One region of the Brucella pseudogrignonensis genome, then DNA from elsewhere that is predicted to be linked to it. Evidence: predicted binding sites of a transcription regulator. Region 1 holds the regulator's gene; each other region holds the start of a gene.

Region 1 (3,169 bases):
CTGTTAGCGCATACGACGAAGAACTCCAGTTCCTGACCCACAAGATCGCCGAAATGGGCGGTCATGCGGAACGCATGGTCGAACAGTCGGTTGCAGCCATTGTCAATGCCGATAACGCACTGGCACAGCGCGTTATTTCCGACGATCTCATTCTTGATGCAAGCGAGCGCGAGATTGACGATAAGGCCGTCATGATCATTGCCAAGCGCCAGCCAATGGCTGTTGATCTGCGAGAAATCATCGGCTCGATCCGCATCTCTGCTGATTTGGAGCGCGTGGGAGATCTTGGTAAGAACATTGCCAAGCGCGTTGCGGCTGTTTCGGAATCGCGCCAGCCGGGCAAGCTTTATCGAGGGCTTGAAACACTTGCTGAGCTGGCTCTGACACAGTTGAAAGATGTGCTCGATGCCTATGCAACGCGCTCCGTCCAGCAGATCAATGTTGTTCGTGATCGGGATGATGAAATTGACGCGATGTACACCTCGCTGTTCCGCGAGCTGCTCACTTATATGATGGAAGATCCGCGCAATATTTCGGCCTGCACGCATCTTCTGTTCTGCGCGAAGAACATTGAGCGTATTGGCGATCACGCAACCAACATCGCAGAAACGGTCTATTACATCGTGACCGGCCTGCAGATGCCTGCGGAACGCCCGAAAGAAGACCTGAGCCACGGTATTGTCGTGGACGAGGCGCGTAAATCCTGAAAACATGGCTTGCTGTAAGCATGCAGCGAGCCATTTGCATATGTAAGAAAACGCGGCGGCACGCGGCTGAACGGGGGAGTTGTATGTGTCGCCACGCTTAACTCAATAGGAAACATTGCATGTCACAGGCACCCAAGATTGCTGTGGTTGAAGACGAAGAAGCGCTGAGCGTTTTGTTGCGCTATAATCTCGAAGCCGAGGGCTACCACGTCGATACGATCTTGCGCGGCGACGAAGCCGAAATTGCGCTGCGCGAAAACGTGCCGGATCTTCTTATCCTCGACTGGATGTTGCCGGGTGTATCAGGCATCGAATTGTGCCGACGTCTGCGTCAGTGGCCAGAAACCGAGCGTCTTCCGGTGATCATGCTGACTGCACGCGGCGAAGAAAGCGAACGTGTTCGCGGCTTGAGCGTTGGTGCCGATGATTATGTGGTCAAACCGTTCTCGACCCCGGAATTGCTCGCGCGTGTTAAAGCCATGCTGCGCCGCGCCAATCCAAGTGTTTTGTCGCATGTGCTCAAAGTCGGAGAGCTAGTTCTCGATCGTCAGCAGCACCGCGTTTATCGCAAGGAAAAAGAAATCCGCTTAGGGCCGACAGAGTTTCGCTTGCTAGAATATTTCATGATGTCCCCGGGCCGCGTTTTCTCGCGCAGTCAGCTGTTGGATGGTGTCTGGGGTCCGGATATTTATGTCGATGATCGCACGGTCGATGTGCATGTCGGACGTCTGCGTAAAGCGATCAATATTGGCCGCACGCTTGATCCGATCCGCACGGTGCGCGGCGCTGGCTATTCGTTCGGCTGATCTTCAGGTTTATCGAATAGATTTTGTATGGCTCGTTACCTGAAAGGAAACGGGCCATTTTTGTTAGGAAATGATCCGTTCCGATTCGTGTTGTCGATGATAATTCGTTCCATAATGGACCGTATCACACGATGTTACAGTTCATTTCAAAGATTTGACTCACACAGGACGTTAAGCGCGTGAGAGGCGCACGTTGAGGTTTTTTCAGCGCCGATTTCTATGACTTAGCAGGATTTTACAGCATCCACGAATTAAGGCAGCTCTATGGTGCAAGCTGCACCGCAATTGAATCGCGTGTAATCAATAGCTTATAAGATTTGAATGGTTGCGTTAATGATTTGTTAATAATTTAGAATGGCTTAGCGCTGATTATTGTTTTCAGTTTTGAGCTCTTGAGTCTTTCGGTTTCAATATCAGCTTCAATTTGAAATATGATTTTTTGCCTTGTTTTTGCCGAAAAATTCTTAATCCTTGCACTCTAAGAAGATTAGCAGAACGTTTGAATTTTAATTTTCGTTCGATTTGGCTTGAACGCCAGCCTGATTTTGCAGCGCCTTGAAGGCGCTCTAAAAGTGAAAACAGACTGGATCAGTTAAGGGTCGTAATGATGCGCCTAATTAAGAGATTGAGCCGTTGATGCGCGCTCGTAAATGGAAACTGCCGGTTATTCTTGGTCTGATCGTAGCACCTTTTCTGGTGACGGGCTGCACGACGACTGGCGGTACAAACAAGGCCAAGACCGAAAAGACGGTTGCAACGAGCCATGTCAAAACGGTCAATGGCGTTAAGACGTTCACATACACGGCCAGAGACAGAGAATGCCTTGAGCGTGCTATGTTTTTCGAATCCAATCGGTCGAGTCCAGATGGCTTGATGGCCGTCGGCACAGTTGTGATGAACCGTCTCGCATCGGGCAGCTATCCTGATACGATTTGCGGCGTTGTTGGTCAGAAAAACCAGTTTGCGCCGGGCGTTCTCACCCGCAAGATGAATTCCAAAGCTTTGCCAGATGTACAAGCAGCTGCCGATGCAGTTCTTAAAGGCAAGCGTCATCCATCTTTGAAGAACTCGATGTTCTTCCATACGGCAGGGCTCAAATTCCCTTACAACAATATGCACTATGTGCTGGTTGCAGGTGGAAATTCTTTTTATGAAAAGCGTGGACGTGATGGCGAATTGCAGAACCCGGTTCCGCAGACGCCTTACAATCTCGCTTATGTATCAACACCACAATCGCCATCCATGCCGGAAGGGCCGTTTTACAACGTAACCACACAGCAGGATGGGACTGTTCCGGAAGCACAGCCAACGGTTCAGGTTGCTCTGGCTGAGGCAGCAAAAACGGCAGAGACGCAGCAGAACGGTGGCGTTGGTCCACAGGCGCGCGGTGATCGTCTGGCGACCTTGCCTGTGACGCCCGCTGAAAAGCCAGTTCTGACGCAAGTTGCAAGCTATCAGCCAACATTTGATGAAACCGCACCAGCGGAGCAGAATGCATCCTTGGCATATACCGCTGACAAGAAGCATGTTGATGCAATTGGTGCGATGCTTCTCGCTCAGGATCGTCCGCAATCGCCGCTCTGAAATTGAGCTGATCGCAGAATGAAAAAGCGCCCCGAAGGGCGCTTTTTTATTTTACAGGCACGGCTACCGGAA
Region 2 (3,169 bases), on a different contig from region 1:
GCAGCATATAAGCCAGCGTACCCATTGCAGGGTTAAACATGAACAGCCAGAGCATACCAGCGACAGCGGGTGCCACTGCATAAGGCCAGATCAGAAGTGTTCGATAGAAGGTCTTACCGCGAATAACCTTGTCGGCAGCGGTTGCAAGCAACAAAGCTGCGCCCATAGCAACCAATGCGGTCAGGAGATTGAAGACAATCGTCACCTGAACAGAATGAAGATAGTTCGGATCAGACAGAACATTGGTGAAATTGGCTAATCCAACAAATGTCGATTTTAACCCAAAAGCGTCTTCACGCATGAAGGACTGATAAATAGCCTGACTTGCTGGCCAGAAAAAGAAGATCACAGTCAATATGATCTGCGGAGCCAGCAGCAAATAGGGTAAGATTTTGTTTGGAAACGTGACATTTTGCACGGGGAGTTTCCTTGCGGATAGCAATGCCGCCAAACCCTCTGAGGCTAGGCGGCACGCTTTCGTTCATCACATTATTGTGCGGCTGCTATCGCGTCGTTTGAACGTTTAACAGCATTTTCGAGAGCAGTTTTTGCATCCTGCTTACCGCCAAGCATCGCTTCATATTCTTCGTTCAGAATATCGCGAACCTGTGGCAGGTTGACGAGGCGAACGCCCTTTGAATTCTCGGTTGGCGCTTTGCCCATCATCTGAAGGATTGGCGTTTCACGGCCCGGGTTCTTTTCATAGAAGTCCGAGTTTTTCGTTGCTTCATAAGCAGCCATCGTCACAGGCAGATAGCCTGATTTTTCATGCAGCTTCTTCTGGATGTTGGTCTGCGAAAGGAAGTTGAAGAACTGTGCGATGCCCTTGTACTGGTCGTCGCTAAGGCCTGCAAAAACCCAGAGACTCGCGCCGCCAGGAATGGTGTTCTGCGGGCCATGACCTTCGTAATAAGGTAGCTGGCCGATACCGTAGTTCATACCGGACTTGACGATGTCACCAAGACCACCCGACGATTCGGTCAGGATTGCGCACTCGCCAGACGTAAAGAGCTGCTTGGCTTCCGAAGTACGACCGCCGTAACGGAAGGTGCCGTCTTTAGCGAGGTCAGCAATAGCCTGGAAATGCTCAGCGAAAAGTGGCTCATTGATTTTGAGTTCAACGTTGGTGCCGCCAAGACCATTTTCATTGGTGCCAAAGGAAACGTTGTTCCATGCGGAGAAGTTTTCAGTCTGAATCCATGTCAGCCATGTTGACGTGAAACCACAAGGAGCGGCGCCGCTCGCCTTGATCTTCTTCGCAGCTTCGAAAACTTCCGGCCATGTCTTAGGCGGGTTGTTTTCATCAAGGCCAGCTTTCTTGAAAGCGTCCTTGTTATAATAAAGGATTGGCGATGAGGAATTGTAAGGGAACGACAGCATCGTGCCGTCTGGCTTGGAGTAATAAGCGACGATGCCCGGCAGATATTGTGACTTGTCGAACTTATAGCCGCCTTTTTCCAGAACTTCTGCTGCAGGCACAACAGCGCCCTCAGCTGCCATCATCACGCCGCTACCCGCGTCGAAGACCTGTATGATCGCAGGTGGCTGCTTGGAACGGAACGCGGCAATACCAGCATTCAACGTTTCAGGGTAGCTGCCCTTATAGACTGGAACGATCTTGTATTCGCTCTGGCTTTCGTTGAACTCTTTCGAAAGCTCATTGATCATTTCGTTGTTGGCGCCAGTCATGCCGTGCCACCAGCTCAGCTCTGTCTGTGCGAAAGCCTGTGAGCCAAGAGTTAGGGCAAGCGCGCCAGTCAGCGCGGAAGTTGTGATCAGACGGGTAAGCATATTTCCTCCTCGGAAATGAGGTTTCGTCAACTTTAAGAACGGATTCGTTCCACTCTCAAGGTCCCGATACCTGCATTATGGTTATTACACTTATATGACTGCAAATTCGCTAAAGGGCAACTTTTCTCTCCCTTAATAGAATAAAACCGAAAATGTTAACGGGTGAAAGGAAAAAAAACGAAAAAGAAACGATAATTTTGTGCAGAAGATGTGGATAGTGTTCTGAATCAGCCTTCCATCAAGCTCGTATTCTTGGCTTTGGGGTTAGCCTCCAGTTTTCACGATTGTCGAAAAAATATTTATGCCCCTTATAAAGGCTAATAAACAATAATCTGCAAACCCATGGGCTTGCGCCAAAATTCGCCCCCAATGAAGTGATATTCCTCAAAAATGCTAATCAGTTTTTGCTCATTTTTAAGTAGTTTTGAATAAGCACTGTTTTCACATGCGGACAGTTCATTGTCCGAGAATGCCTGATGGAGATTTTATGCCCCCCCATGCCGACTGGAATGCAGCCTCGTTGTCTGCCAAGCATTATTCCAGAACATGGTGTAAGGATGAGCCGGGCGGGGTCATCATTGGCTTTGATCTTGATGGGGTGAAATTTGCTTATGCCGGAGGGCTTGAGAGCCTTTCGACAGGTATTCCTTTCACGGCAAATACTGTTATCCGATATGCGTCCATCACCAAGCATATTTTTTGCACGATGCTGTTGCGCCATTCCGACTTGATTGCCCTTGATGATCGCCTTGGTGAGCACATTCCAGAGTTGCAGATGCCACTCGCTGATGTGACCGTCGCCCGTGCATTGGATATGACGGGCGGCTTACCGGATGCGCGTGAGTGCCTGACGCTATTGGGACTATCCGTATATTCTCATACGAATGCAGCAAGCCTGATGGAGTTTCTTGCCAGTTTAGAGCGGCTTAATTTTCCCGCAGGCACGGAATTATCATATTCCAATACCGGGTATCGACTGGTTGAATCGGCATTCGAGCGCAGAGGTGTCTTGTTAAAAGACTATGTGCGCTCTGGAATAAATCAGCCCCTTAATATCTGTATGGAAGCTCCAGATGAGTGGGCTGATCCCGTCAAAGGTCTTGTCCCTGGGTACTTTAAAGCCAATGGTAAATGGCAGCAAAGCAGCGCGGGTTTACATCTTTCCGCATCGGGTAGCGTGGCGGGTAGCGGTATGGCGCTCACAAAATGGCTGCAAGCCCTTTTGGCCGGTGACGGCGCATCGAACGGATTGCTCTCGACACTCTCAGCGGAGCATTTTCTAAGTGACGGTCGTCCGACAGGTTACGGTTTAGGTCTGCGCTGGGATGATATTGACGGGAAGCGGGTCATTGGTCATGGCGGCTCGCATCCGGGCTAT
Region 3 (3,169 bases), 1.3 Mb from region 1:
TCAAGCTTACCGGGTTTCGGATAGCGGTGGAAGAAAAGTGCCGCTTCATCAAAATCCGAACGCGTGGACGTGGAGGGGGTCTTTTTATTCGTCATGATCGCATCACTTTCCGGTTCATGCTTGCAATAGGGGAGTTGCGCTGATGGGAACTAGCACCCTTTGAGCCAACGTCGCTTTTATCTCAACTTTTCAAAACAATGTAGGCCTGATTCTGAAAAGCAGTTATTACGCTAAGGCTTTAAAATCAAATCAACAGCTTGTTTGAGCGCCATGTGCATGACATGTGGGGTCGGCATTTAACCATATTCTGGTTTACATTTTAAATCTCATTTAAACGGCCTGATAATTTTTTATAAGAAGTGCAAATCGTTTCCATTGTATTTTTAATTCACCAATAAGACGCGTCGTGTTTATTATAATCAATTAATATTGCTAACGATATTTATCGGTTTCGGTCAATTATTATTGAAATATAATAGCTATTTTAAAGGGGATTATTGTCATGAAGAATTCAATTCCAAATATATTCGTTTCTCAAACATCTATTTCCGATGTTAATTTTGTCGAAGGTACATTCACTTTACGCGGTGTGCCTATCAAAGAATTGTGCATTGATACAAGATTGGAAAGCGTAATTGAGCTGTTGTGGAAAGACTTGTTTCCAAATTTTCCTACAGGCTCTGACCTGCAGTCAGCATTAGGCCAGGCGCGCGAGCAGATTTTTCTTTATACTGAAGATATAGATGACGAATTGTTTGATATGAAACCTGTCGACGCTGTTCGTACTTTAATGACTAAAATTCCCGATGTGACGGACTTGACTACGGCGCTTCATTTGATTGCGGCACCAGCTGTTTTTGCACCCGCATTCATACGTATGAAGCGGGGCAGGCATTCCGTTCGTCCGGATGCATCAATGCCCCACAGCGTTGATATTTTACGTATGATGAATCTCTCGTTGCCAAGTGATCAGGAAGTTTCTGCGCTCGATACGTATCTGATATCCTGCGTAGACCATGGTTTGACACCCCCGACATTAGCGGCGCGACTAGCGGCTTCAGTCAATGCTGGAATGACATCATCGATTCTGGCAGCCCTGTCGGTATTTAGCGGATCGTCGCATGATAGTAAGTCGGACGGGATTCTGGATATTCTCGACGCGTTTCAATCCAATCAGACATCTAGGAGCAACGTCGACTTCGCGGTATCGGAGAGGCGGAACGTTTGGGTGAAAAATAATGATCCCAGGACAGAAATCATTAAAGACGCACTTTTAAACGTCGAAAATAGTGGATCTTCGCGATTTCAGAGTAGATTGTCATTAGTTGAACAGCTCTTTGCTAATCAAAATCATAAAGAATTGTCAAATACTGTTGGAGCAGGGGAAACGACAGAGTTGAAGGTTTATTCCGCATTGCTGCTTGAGCAACTTGGCTTTGCTCGAGAAGTTTTTAGTTGTGTGCTCTCCATGGGGCGATCCATTGGCTGGATTGCGCATTCTCGCGAACAGGTGAATAAACCTTGGCTTATCCGCCCGCAGTTAGAATACATCAGACCATAAATTTAAGCTTTAAATTGTCACTATTTGAGTTCGAAAGTTCTCTCGACTTTTAAGGCTGCGCCCTGCATTTGCAGCCGTCATATCCCTGTGACGTGAATCGGTTTTTCTTCGTTCAAATTCAGGTTGCCAGATGGAGGGACAACCACATGAGCGAAGATCAGATTGAACCAAAAAAATTTCGCACTTTGTTTATTTCAGACGTGCATCTCGGATCGAAAGCAGCTCAGGCTGAATTGCTTTTAGATTTTCTGCGTGTTCACGAAGCAGATACCATTTATTTGGTTGGTGATATTGTTGATGGCTGGCGTCTGCGACGCAATTGGCACTGGCCGCAGGAACATAACGATGTTGTTCAGAAACTTTTGCGCAAGAGTCGCAAAGGCACGTCAATTATTTACATCGCCGGCAATCATGATGAGTTTCTGAGAAATTTTCAGGGAACGCATTTCGGCGGCATTGAGGTCATGAATCGCGCGATTCATGAAACCGCGGATGGCCGCAAATTTTTGGTTATCCATGGCGACCAGTTTGATGTCGTCGTGCGTAATGCGCGTTTTATCGCCTATCTCGGTGATTGGGCCTATGACACGGCAATCTGGATTAATACTGTTATGAGCCGGGTGCGCGCAAAGTTCGGATTGCGTTATTGGTCATTTTCCGCATGGGCAAAGTTTCGCGTTAAGAAGGCCGTTAACTTCATCGGAAATTTTGAAGACGTCGTTTCAGAAGAAGCGCAGCGCATTGGCGTCGACGGTGTTATTTGCGGTCACATCCATCATGCAACAATCAGCAGAATGAATGGTGTTGAATATATCAACACGGGCGATTGGGTTGAAAGCTGCACTGCTGTCGTTGAACATTTTGATGGTCGTATGGAGTTGTTGGAATGGACCGACCGTCTCGGTCAGCGATCGTCGCTTCTTTCCGCTCACGATGGCAATAAGGTGATTAGGTTGCCGCACGTAGCTCGCAAAACTGCGAACGGCAGCAAATGAAGAAGCTGGTGATCGTTTCGGATGCTTGGCACCCACAGGTAAATGGCGTTGTGAGAACACTGACCAAATGCTGTGAACTGATGGCCGAGCGCGGTTACGAAGTTATCGTTATCTCACCGCAGGACTATCGCTCCTTCCCATGCCCGACCTATCCTGAAATCCGGTTGGCAATGACAACACCATCGGCGCTTCGGCAAAAATTGGTCGGCTTGCAACCCGATTATGTGCATATCGCAACCGAAGGTCCGCTTGGAATTATGGCGCGGCGTGCATGTATCAAAATGGGCTGGAGCTTTACCACCAGCTTTCATACCCGCTTTGCAGAATATGTCAGGGAGCGGTTTCCAATTCCGCTGAGCTGGACCTATTCGTTTTTGCGTAAATTCCATAATGCCGCATCACATACGCTTGTCCCAACACAGTCTATTCTCACCGACTTGCATTCGCGTGGGTTTACGGGGCTCGAATTGTGGACGCGGGGCGTGGACCGTCATCTGTTTCATTCGCGAAACGATGTAACGAAAGATTTGCCGCACCCCGTATTCATCTGTGTGGGTCGCGTGGCAACAGAAAAAAACCTGCCGGCATTCCTTGACCTCGACTTGCCCGGGAC
Region 4 (3,169 bases), on a different contig from region 1:
GAGCAGAATGGGCAGATTGACATCGGAATTTCGGTCAAAACGAAGAAGTTGGCTTCAGCCTTGAGTGGCGGTGCCATGAACCCGCGGATCGCCACTTGCCGGCCGGAAGCATTTTTGACCTGATCGGAAAACTCCAGACCCAGCACGCCAAAACTTTTATACAGATTGTCAAAGCCAAGTTGCTCTGCGGCTTGTGCCCTGTTTGCAATGCACATCAAAGGCGCAGTTGCCAATGCACCAAGCATGAGTTGCCTGCGATTGAAATGCGGTCCTGTGCGCATCTTGCCCTCCTGAAGAGAAGTGGACAGGCGGAAAACCCGCCTGTCCTTGATCAAACGAAGATTACTCAGACTTGGCCTTGCCGAGCGCGAAGGTGTCAGCAAGCACACGGTAAACATCGCTCTGTTCCATATAGCCGCGCAGACCCTCGGAACCTGGACCCGTTGCCTGAAGAACAACGTCATCGACCGCGTGAACGCCGGTGTCATCTTCCTTAGGGATGTTGCCCTGAACGAAGACTGCGCCCGGAACATCCTTGTAAGCCTCATTGGCTACATATTCGCCCTTCTCGTTCTTAACGGCTGGCACGAAGGCGCCATCCATCTTTGGGCGGAAGGTTTCGTAATGATCCGGGCCGTTATTGGCGGCGAGGAACAGACGACGCGAAACATCGATGCGATCCGGATAACCGTCGCCATTGGTGTCTTCGTAATTCGGGAATCCGGCGGCATCGTAAGTGCCAACCTTTTCGCGCATTTCATCGCCCGGCTTTTCATCATCGACTGTACCAATGATGGCAACGCCATGGGTATGATCGCCGGTGACGATAATCATCGTGTCCGGGTTCTTTTCGGCAAATTCGCGGGCAACGCCAACAGCCTTGTCGAACTCGATGGTTTCGACCAGTGCGCGATCCCAATCAAGCGGATGGCTCATCTTATCAACCGATGCGCCTTCAACCATCAGGAAGAAGCCTTCCGGATTCTTGGACAGCCTTTCGAGAGCAGTCTTGGTCATTTCCACCAGACCCGGCTGGTTTGGGAACTTGTCAACCGTGCCTTTCTTGAGGAACTCACGATCAAGCGTCACGTCGAGGTTGCCGGTATGGAAAAGACCGAGCAGCTTGTCCTGATTGGACTCACCCGATGCTGCAAGCTCATCTTTGCTTGTGACCAGCGCATATCCGGCATCCTTGAACAACTGGATATAATCCTTGTCGTCCTTGCGCTTGGAACCCGGAACGTCCTTGGCGAGAAAGTAAGCAGAACCGCCGCCAAGAATAACGTCAGGCTTCACGTCATACATCATGCCGACAATATCAGCCTTGTCGGAACGCTTGCGCGTATGTGCGACCAGTGCTGCCGGTGTCGCATCCTGAAGTTCGGATGTCGAAACAATGCCGATGGACTTCTTGGTTTCACGACGCATTGCTTCTGCAATGGTTTCAACCTTCGGGTCGTCCTGGCTGTCAGGTGTACGGTCGGCATAAACGCCAAGTGCATTCACGCGTGACTTATGGCCCGTCATGTAAGCCGACATGGTGTTGGCACTGTCAGTCGCAATCGAATGGGTCGACGACGTGCCGATGAAAGCCACAGGTGGAATGTCATCCATGTTGAGACGGCCATTGGCCTTACCCTCGGTCATGCCCTTCGACATGATGCGCGCGCCGGTGCGGTGCGCGACCGAAAGACCGTCAGCGATCAGGAAGATGATGTTCTTGGCTTTGGCTTCATTGCCGGTCGCATAGACATCCCAATTGACAGACTTGGTTTCGTCGCCAGCTGAAACTTCAACCTTGTAATCGCCAGCCTTGCCGATTTTCAGTCCGCGCAGAATAAGAGCAGAGCCCAGAACCTTGTCTTCTGCGCCCTTTTCTTCAGCGGTAAACTCGGCTTTGCTGCCAAATACAGCTTCATAGTCCTGTCCATTGACGGTAACTTTCACGTCCTCTGGCTTAACGACCTTATCGAACTCAACCTTGAAATCGAATGGCGAATTGACAAGGATTGTCGCCCGGTCAATCGGATAGACGGTTGCAGCACCGGCCGCAGTTGTCAGCATTGTTGCTGAGGCGAGAGCTAGAAGCAGTTTGCGCATATCAGAAATCCCCACTGTGTAATGCGTGCGGAGGTCAGATAAGAAAGCTAGATGACACTGGTATAACAATTCGCCGATTAATTTGTAAAACTTGCTTTGCCGGCTATGTTGTTTGATCAGGCAGGTGACATATGATGCTGAAAGCACTGTTAATCGTCACATTGGATATACGCCCTCGGAACAACGCCATGCCCATCCTTGCACGAGAAAAAATTTTCGCTTTGGTCGGTGCGTTTTTTGTTTACCAATTTACCCAGTTCGTCGTGCTCAAGTTTCCTTAGCAGCTGTCATCAAACCTTAATCGTGATGATAATCACCCGTCACAGGGCCCCTTTAAGGACCATTGCGTTTGTTTTCGCAATTTAGGGGGTCCCTTATGCGCCTTGGTTATCTTCTCGCTTCTATTGCCACGATTGCTATGACGTCTTCCGCCATGGCTGACGAGACATTCACCGCTAAACTGGCAGGTCACGCCTATCTGCCAGCTCTGACGCTGATAACACCGCCTGCCGATGCACCCCGCGACGCCTGGGTTTCCGGCAAGTTTACCGGCAAGGCACGCAATGACAAACCAATGAGCGTCATGGGCGATGTCGGCAAGGCCTATGGCAGCCACACCACCGGCATCTCGCTTCCCTTCATCGGCCAACCGGTACAGGGCATGTCAGGTTTCGCGATGAACCGCTCAGCCGATGGCACCATTTTCACACTCACCGACAACGGTTTTGGCACCAAGGCCAACAGCCCGGATGCACTGCTGTTCTTCCACCGCATGAAGCCTGATTTTGAAACCGGCAAGGTTGAGCGCGTGGAATCGGTTTTTCTGCGCGACCCCGACAAGAAAGTGCCGTTCCGCATCGCTTATGAAGGCACCGATGGCCGTTACCTGACGGGTGCGGATTTTGACCCGGAAAGCATTCAGTATCTCAATGACGAGATCTGGATTGGTGATGAGTTTGGCCCTTACATCATTCGCGCTGGTCTCGATGGTCGCGTGAAAGCCGTCTATCCAACCACGCTCGATGGTAAGCAGCTGACAGGACCGGATACAGCGGGCATCGTCGTGCCA

The links. Region 1 encodes PhoB, which activates phosphate uptake and scavenging genes when phosphate is short. Its sites were predicted from a motif close to TGTCATNNANCTGTCAT; they were not measured.
Positions count from the first base shown of each region.
Region 2: a site for PhoB is predicted at 1,875-1,891, ahead of ugpB (sn-glycerol-3-phosphate ABC transporter substrate-binding protein UgpB). Genes of this name have one in related genera too.
Region 3: a site for PhoB is predicted at 1,637-1,653, ahead of RI570_RS00500 (UDP-2,3-diacylglucosamine diphosphatase). Genes of this name have one in related genera too.
Region 4: a site for PhoB is predicted at 2,141-2,157, ahead of RI570_RS13065 (alkaline phosphatase). Genes of this name have one in related genera too.

Region 1 is NZ_JAVLAT010000001.1:1,377,582-1,380,750, forward strand. It holds gene phoU (phosphate signaling complex protein PhoU) at 1-707, shown strand, start outside; gene phoB (phosphate regulon transcriptional regulator PhoB) at 827-1,513, shown strand; gene RI570_RS06715 (cell wall hydrolase) at 2,147-3,097, shown strand; gene RI570_RS06720 (hypothetical protein) at 3,144-3,169, opposite strand, start outside.
Region 2 is NZ_JAVLAT010000002.1:924,274-927,442, forward strand. It holds gene ugpA (sn-glycerol-3-phosphate ABC transporter permease UgpA) at 1-418, opposite strand, end outside; gene ugpB (sn-glycerol-3-phosphate ABC transporter substrate-binding protein UgpB) at 490-1,791, opposite strand; gene RI570_RS15655 (serine hydrolase domain-containing protein) at 2,279-3,169, shown strand, end outside.
Region 3 is NZ_JAVLAT010000001.1:90,284-93,452, forward strand. It holds gene RI570_RS00490 (NADP-dependent malic enzyme) at 1-95, opposite strand, end outside; gene RI570_RS00495 (citrate/2-methylcitrate synthase) at 503-1,561, shown strand; gene RI570_RS00500 (UDP-2,3-diacylglucosamine diphosphatase) at 1,708-2,556, shown strand; gene RI570_RS00505 (glycosyltransferase family 1 protein) at 2,553-3,169, shown strand, end outside.
Region 4 is NZ_JAVLAT010000002.1:368,718-371,886, reverse strand. It holds gene RI570_RS13070 (hypothetical protein) at 1-281, opposite strand, end outside; gene RI570_RS13065 (alkaline phosphatase) at 343-2,100, opposite strand; gene RI570_RS13060 (esterase-like activity of phytase family protein) at 2,477-3,169, shown strand, end outside.